Arthrobacter sp. ERGS1:01: one gene and its partner. The protein of the gene in region 2 interacts with the protein of the main gene of each other region in a pairwise test. Links are inferred from orthologs where the notes say so. Each region holds a gene or a part of one and is shown on either strand. Other genes may lie near its edges.

What was found. Proteins that work in one complex are often made in the same cells at the same time.
Region 1: the proteins of ctaD (region 2) and AL755_RS14875 interact in binary tests that used the Escherichia coli proteins (3 or more experiments, as listed by UniProt). The link is inferred for Arthrobacter sp. ERGS1:01 from one-to-one orthologs.

Annotation. Positions count from the first base shown.
Region 1 is NZ_CP012479.1:2,408,866-2,412,112, reverse strand. The notes cover bases 428-3,247. They hold AL755_RS14875 (aminotransferase class I/II-fold pyridoxal phosphate-dependent enzyme), read right to left. Parts: upstream 2,526-3,247; coding sequence 1,329-2,525; downstream 428-1,328. Other genes in these bases: coaD (pantetheine-phosphate adenylyltransferase), read left to right, coding at 2,750-3,247; AL755_RS14880 (spermidine synthase), read right to left, coding at 556-1,329; AL755_RS14885 (MarR family winged helix-turn-helix transcriptional regulator), read left to right, coding at 428-507. Also shown: AL755_RS14890 (polyketide cyclase), read left to right, coding at 1-50; more of AL755_RS14885, read left to right, coding at 43-427. UniProt on the Escherichia coli protein: Shows aminotransferase activity with methionine and histidine as substrates, and to a lesser extent also with phenylalanine.
Region 2 is NZ_CP012479.1:1,821,207-1,824,999, forward strand. What follows is about bases 388-3,326. They hold ctaD (aa3-type cytochrome oxidase subunit I), read right to left. Parts: upstream 2,741-3,326; coding sequence 1,034-2,740; downstream 388-1,033. Other genes in these bases: AL755_RS12120 (HPr family phosphocarrier protein), read left to right, coding at 388-522; AL755_RS12125 (cytochrome c oxidase subunit 4), read right to left, coding at 636-1,037; ctaC (aa3-type cytochrome oxidase subunit II), read right to left, coding at 2,754-3,326. In the rest of the region: more of AL755_RS12120, read left to right, coding at 235-387; more of ctaC, read right to left, coding at 3,327-3,623. UniProt on the Escherichia coli protein: Cytochrome bo(3) ubiquinol oxidase is the terminal enzyme in the aerobic respiratory chain of E.coli that predominates when cells are grown at high aeration.

The DNA of each region.
Region 1 (3,247 bases), 590 kb from region 2 along the record:
CCACCATGGCCGAACTCTTTGCCAGCGCCGAGAGCGGCCTGCGTGGCTGAACCGGATCTGGGTAGCCGCTTCGAGACTGCAGCCCAAAGCCCGGGCCTGGCGCTGTGGCAGGTGACGAATCGGTGGCAGGCGGTCATGCGGGCGGCGCTCAAGACCCACGACCTCACGCATGTCCAGTATGTCCTGCTGGCCTCCCTGGTATGGATGCAGGCCCATAACGGCGGGCAGCTCATTACCCAGACGGAGTTGGCCGAGTTCGCGGCCACGGACCGCATGATGACCTCCCAGGTTCTTCGCGCCCTCGAAGCCAAGCAGCTGATCAGACGGGACCACCATCCCAGCGACGGACGCGCCCGGGTGCTGTTTGCCACGGAGGCGGGCATGGGGTGCGCCCAGCGAGCCACCCGAGACGTCGAAGCAGCCGACCAGGGCTTCTTCTCGCCGCTGGGCGGAAAAACGAGCTCGTTTGTGGCCGAACTGGCGGTCCTTTCCCGCCACGAACCGTGACCGCCTCCCCGTTGGGAAGTGCCGGATCGTTGCCGCGCCGGCCACTCGCTATCCGGCGAGCTCGTCCAGTTCGATGCCGGACAGTACTGTTCCGGGGTGCGGGCCGGCTGCCAGCAGCGCGGTCGACCATTCGGACGGCCAGCCCTCGGCCCGGCCCAGCAGGATGACGTTGCCCGGGTAGCGCCGCGTGAACAGATTGGTGGTGCCGTAGGCGGCCACCCCGTTCATGGCCTCGCGCAGCGCCTGCGTCTGGCTGCTCACCAGCGTGAATCCGGGCTCGTCTCCCACGTTGACGGCCAGCACGCCGCCCGGCGCCAGCACGGCTGCCGCCTCGCGGTAGAACTCGGTGCATGCCAGGTGGGCGGGCGCCTCGGGACCGCTGAAGATGTCCAGGATGACGACGTCGAACAAGAGTCCCTCGGGAAGCTCACCGAGCGCCTCGCGGGCGTCGCCCACATGGCTGGTCAGATCGGTGCCGGCCGGCATGGGCAGGTGCTCAAGGACAAAATCGAGCAGTTCCCGCTCCAGCTCCACCGCGTGCTGGACGGAACCGGGACGGGTGGCCTGGATGTAGCGGGCCAGGGTCAGGGCGCCGGCGCCAAGGTGCAGGGCCGTGATCGGTTCCCCGGCGGGCTTCACCAGGTCCACGGCGTTGGCGATCCGGCGCAGGTATTCGTAGAACACATCTTCCGGGTGGGCCAGGTTCACCTGGGATTGTTCGGCGTTGTCGATGCTGAGCACGAACGCGTCCTCGTGCCACGGATCCTTGTCCAGGGTGGCGTGGACGCCGCTGGTGCGCAGGAACCTGCTGGCCAGCGCCATCAGAGCTTCCCCCGCAGGGTGGCGAGGCGCTCGGCGGCCTCGTTGAGCAGCGATTCCTTCTTGCAGAACGCGAAGCGGAGCAGTGATCGCGTCCGCTGGGCGCCGTCCGGGTGGCAGAAAACGGGGACCGGGATGGCGGCCACGCCAATGAGTTCGGGAAGGCGGCGGGCCAGGGCGGTCGCGTCGGTGATGCCGAGCGCGGAGGTGTCGGCGTTGATGAAATACGTGCCCTGTGAGGGCAGTACCTCCAGGCCCGCCGCCCGGAGGCCTTCGCTGAGGATGTCGCGCTTGCGCTTGAGCGTGGCGGCCGCGCCGGTGAAGAATTCGGTGTCCATACGCAGGCCGGCGGCAATGGCCGTCTGGAACGGCGTGCCTGAGGAGTACGTCAGGAACTGTTTGACGGTGCGGGCGGCGGCCACCAGTTCGGCGGGGCCGGACATCCAGCCGATCTTCCAGCCCGTGAAGGAGAACGTCTTGCCGGCCGAGGAAATGGTCAGCGTGCGGTCGGCGGCACCGGGAAGCGTGGCCACGGGTATGTGCCGGGGACCAAACGTGAGGTGCTCGTAGACCTCGTCGGTGAGGATCACGGCGTCGTACTTGATGGCCAGGCGCACTACCTCGGCCAGCACCTCCACGGGGAACATGGCGCCCGTCGGGTTGTGCGGGTTGTTGATGATGACCATCCTGGTGCGCGGGCTGAAGCTGTTCTCCAGCGTGGCCAGGTCCGGCATGAAGTCCGGGGCCAGGAGTGCGGCCGTGGTGTGGGTGGCCCCACTGAGGCCGATCATGGCGCCGTAGGAATCGTAGAACGGCTCAAAGGTGAGCACCTCGTCCCCGGCGCCCGCCAGCGACAGGACGGCGGATGCGATGGCTTCCGTGGCGCCCGTACTGATGATGACCTCGGTTTCCGGGTCCGGGGTGAGCCCGTAGAAGCGTTCCTGGTGTTCGGCGACGGCCGTGCGCAGCTCAAGGATTCCCTTGCCGGGGGCGTACTGGTTGTGGCCGGCGGCAATGGCCTCCCGGGCGATCCTGTTCAGCTCGGCCGGGCCATCCTCGTCGGGGAATCCCTGGCCCAGGTTGATCGCGCCGTGCCGGCCCGCCAGTGTGGTGATCTCCTCGAAAATGGTCACCGCCAGGGAGCCGTCGGGTCCCAAAAGGTTTGCGCCCTCCGCCGTGCGCTGCCATGGCGTGCTCATTTGCTGCTCCTTTGATGTGTGGACCGTTCTCTCCGACGACGCCGGCGCTCCGGTACCGCCTTAGAAGGGATCCCTGACGGATGTACGTCCTTGAATACGTTACCCGCCGCCACACGGGGCCGCATGCGGGCAGTCAACGGTTACCCGCCAGTACGCAACGTAATGGAACCGACATGAGGTCAAACGGCATGTTTTGGCTCCGTTCATCGGATAGATTCGTGCCTATGCGACGCGCCGTATGCCCCGGATCCTTTGACCCCATCCACAAGGGACACATTGAAGTCATAGCCCGAGCCACCGGCCTCTTTGACGAGGTCATCGTGGCGGTGTCCACCAACTATGCCAAGAAGTACAGGTTCACGTTGAACGAGCGCCTCGAAATGGCGCGGACGACTTTCTCGGCGCTGTCAGGGATCGTCGTGGAACCGATGGGGGAGGGGCTGCTCTCCGATTACTGCCACGCGCGCGGGGTGTCCGCCATCGTCAAGGGGCTGCGGTCGTCGTCGGACTTCGACTACGAGCTGCCCATGGCCACCATGAACCGGCAGCTTTCCGGGGTGGAGACCGTGTTCCTGCCCGGCGACAGCCGCTACCTGCACCTGTCCTCCACGCTCATCAAGGAGGTCCACTCGCTGGGTGGGGACGTGGCCGACTTTGTGCCGCGCGCCGTGCTGCGCCGCCTCCAGGGCGACGTCGGCCCCGACACGCGCCCGGTGCCCCTG
Region 2 (3,793 bases):
CAAATCACGTTCGGAGGGAAGTTGCGCTCCCGCCTTTGAATGGTGGGTCAGGTAGCCGCGCAACAGTTCGCGAAGCTGCACATGTACGGAGACCGTGGACTCGCGTTCGAGCCGGCCGGGGACGTCGCTTGCCGGCGGCAGTAAATAGCCCATGAAACTCCTTAAGTGACCATAGACAGCCTAAAACACGACTACTCTCAATACGTAAAGCATCTTTTGACCAAGGAGTTAGCAATGTACACCCGGAAAGCCACGATCGCGGCAAGTGTGGGCTTGCACGCCCGGCCTGCCGCAGTCTTTGTCCGTGCCGTCAACCAGACCGGCCTGCCCGTCACCCTCGCCAAGGAGGGCCTGACGCCGGTGGATGGCCGCTCACTGTTGGAGGTCATGACGGCGGACTTCCTGTGTGGCACCGAGGTGGAGCTTGCGGTGAATTCCGCCGAGTTCGACGACGCCGTGGTCCGGGAAGCGGTGGACCGCCTTGCGGAGCTGCTGTGCACCGACCTGACCGACCCCGCGTAGGGCCAGCTGCGGCCACAACAAACCCGGACACAGCAAAAGGGACTGCCCACTACTTTTCAGTAGTGGGCAGTCCCTTTTGCTATTGGCACCAACGGAAGCTTGTCCGCCAAGGCCTAGTGCGCGTGGTCACCGCGGCTGTATTCGTAAACCCAGCCGATGAGGGCGATCGCGGCAAGGCCGGCGCCGATGAACAGGATCCACCAGCCGACAGCCAGGCCGAGGAACCCGGTGGCGCATGCCAGGCCGAGGACCAGCGGCCACCAGCTCCAGGGGCTGAAGTGGCCCTGCTCGCCGGAACCCTCATGGATTTCGGCGTCGACCCGGTCCTCGGGACGCGGTCCCACACGGTTGCCCGTGTAGTGCAGGTAGATGCCGATCATCAGAACCAGGCCGGCAACCAAGTAGATCCCCAGGTAACCGACGTGCTCGTGCCACTGGACCATGAATCCGTAAACCGTGGCGACGGGGATGAAGAACACACCCATCAGGATGAAGAACCAGGCTTCAATTTTCACTTGCCAGCTCCCTTCGATGCTGCGGCCACGGGTGCCGGCTGGTAGTGCGGGGCCAGCTCGGGATGGTGAAGATCCAGGGCGGGTCGCTCGGAACGGATGCGCGGCAGCGAGGTGAAGTTGTGACGCGGCGGCGGGCAGGAGGTTGCCCACTCGAGTGAGGCACCGAAGCCCCACGGATCGTCAACTTCGACCTTCTTGCCGTTGCGCCAGGTGATGTAGACGTTCCAGAACCACGGGATCATGGACGCGCCGAGCACGAACGAGGAAATCGTGGAGAACTGGTTCATCCAGGTGAAACCATCCTGGGGCATGTAGTCGGCGTAGCGACGCGGCATGCCCAGGACACCGAGCCAGTGCTGGATCAGGAACGTGCCGTGGAAGCCGAGGAACAGCATCCAGAAGTGGATCTTGCCGAGGCGTTCGTTGAGCATGCGCCCGGTGAACTTGGGCCACCAGAAGTAGAAGCCGGCGAACATGGCGAACACCACGGTGCCGAACACCACGTAGTGGAAGTGGGCGACCACAAAGTACGTGTCCGAGACGTGGAAGTCCAACGGCGGGGACGCCAGGATGATGCCGGTCAGGCCACCGAAGAGGAACGTCACCAGGAAGCCGAGGCTCCACAGCATGGGTGTCTCAAAGGTGAGCGAACCGCGCCACATGGTGCCGATCCAGTTGAAGAACTTCACACCGGTGGGCACCGCGATCAGCATCGTCATGAAGGAGAAGAACGGCAGCAGTACCTGGCCGGTGACGTACATGTGGTGGGCCCACACGGTCACGGACAGGGCGGCGATGGCGATCGTTGCAAAGACCAGGCCCTTGTAGCCAAAGATCGGCTTTCGACTGAAGACCGGGAAGATCTCCGAGACGATGCCGAAGAACGGCAGCGCAATGATGTACACCTCGGGGTGGCCGAAGAACCAGAACAAGTGCTGCCACAGCATGGCGCCACCATTTTCCGGATCGAAGATATGCGCCCCGAAACGGCGGTCGGCACCCAGTGCGAACAGTGCGGCAGCCAGCGGCGGGAACGCCATCAGGACCAGGATGGCCGTAACCAGCGTGTTCCAGGTGAAGATCGGCATGCGCCACATGGTCATGCCGGGGGCACGCAGGCAGATGATGGTGGTGATGAAGTTGACGGAACCAAGGATGGTACCGAAACCCGACAGGGCCAGGCCAAACACCCACAAGTCGCCACCGACGCCGGGGCTGAAGGTGGTGTTGGACAGCGGCGCGTAAGCGAACCAGCCGAAGGCGGCAGCACCCTGGGGGGTGATGAAGCCGGAGACGGCGATGGTGCTGCCGAACAGGAAGAACCAGAAGGCCAGTGCGTTCAGTCGCGGGAACGCGACGTCGGGGGCACCGATTTGCAACGGCATGATGACGTTGGCGAAGCCGGCGAACAGCGGCGTTGCAAACATCAGCAACATGATCGTGCCGTGCATGGTGAACAGCTGGTTGTACTGGTCCTTGGTCTGCAGGATCTGCATACCGGGCTCAAACAGCTCCGCGCGGATGATCAGCGCCATGACGCCGCCCACGCAGAAGAAGATGAACGATGCGATCAGGTACATGTACCCGATCGTCTTGTGGTCGGTGGAGGTGATCCAGTTGACGACGATGCGTCCCTTGGATACGGGAACCACCCTTGGTGCAGCCGAATTCACTTCGGTTGCCGAGTACTCGAGCGTAGACACTTTCCTCTTCCCCCTACTTCTCTAGGAGATCAGGGTTGCGGTCGTACTTCGCACCCAGTGATCCGGTCTGGCCCTTTGCCTTCAAGGCAACGAGGTGGGCGTCAAATTCTGCCTGGGTCACTACCTTGACGCGGAAGAGCATTTCGGAGTGGTATTCGCCACACAGCTCAGCACACTTGCCGTCGTACGTGCCAAGGGCAGTAGGCGTCAGCGTCATGTAGTTTGTCTTGCCCGGAAGCATGTCCTTCTTGTCCAGGAAGGCCGGAACCCAGAAGGAGTGGATGACATCGCGGGAGTTCAGCTGCAGCTCAACGCTGCGGTTGACGGGCAAGTACAAGGTGGGAAGCGTGGACTTGTCGAACGTCTTGCCGTCCAACTGCGCCTGGACGCCGGTGTCGTACACGGCTTCCTTGACGTCGTTGCCCTGCAAGTAGTTGAAGTCCCACGACCACTGCTTGCCGCGGACGTCGATGGTGACGTCGGGGTTGGCCACGCGGGCGTTGATGGACTGCTGCTGGGTGTCGGTGAAGTGGAAGAACACCAGCACCATGAACAAAGGCACCAACACATAAAAAACCTCCAACGGGAGGTTATAGCTTGTCTGACGCGGGAAGCCGGTGGCACCCTTGCGACGACGGTAGGCGATGATGCACCAAATGATCAGACCCCACGTGATAAGGCCGATGATCAGTACGGTGATCCAGGTATTAACCCACAGATCAATGATCCCCGCCGTGTGGTTGGTCGTTTCACGCGTGGATGGCAACCAGCCATTTTTACTCTCTGCCGTACATCCAGACAAAGCTAACGCTCCGGCAATCGCCAGCCCCGCGATGGGGATGACTTTTGCGCGTCGGCTGCCGGTTCGGTCCTGCGAACTCACAGACGGCCCTTCCTCTTGTTACTGCGCACCGTGCCGGCTGTGAGCCTCCGGTGCGAATGGGGTTTTACTACTCGATGTAGAGCTTACCGCTAGAGCACGCAAAAAGCGTACAAAACCCACCGTGCGTCGGCAGCAAAAAACTTGGATCTGCCGGTGGCATCTACACCGAG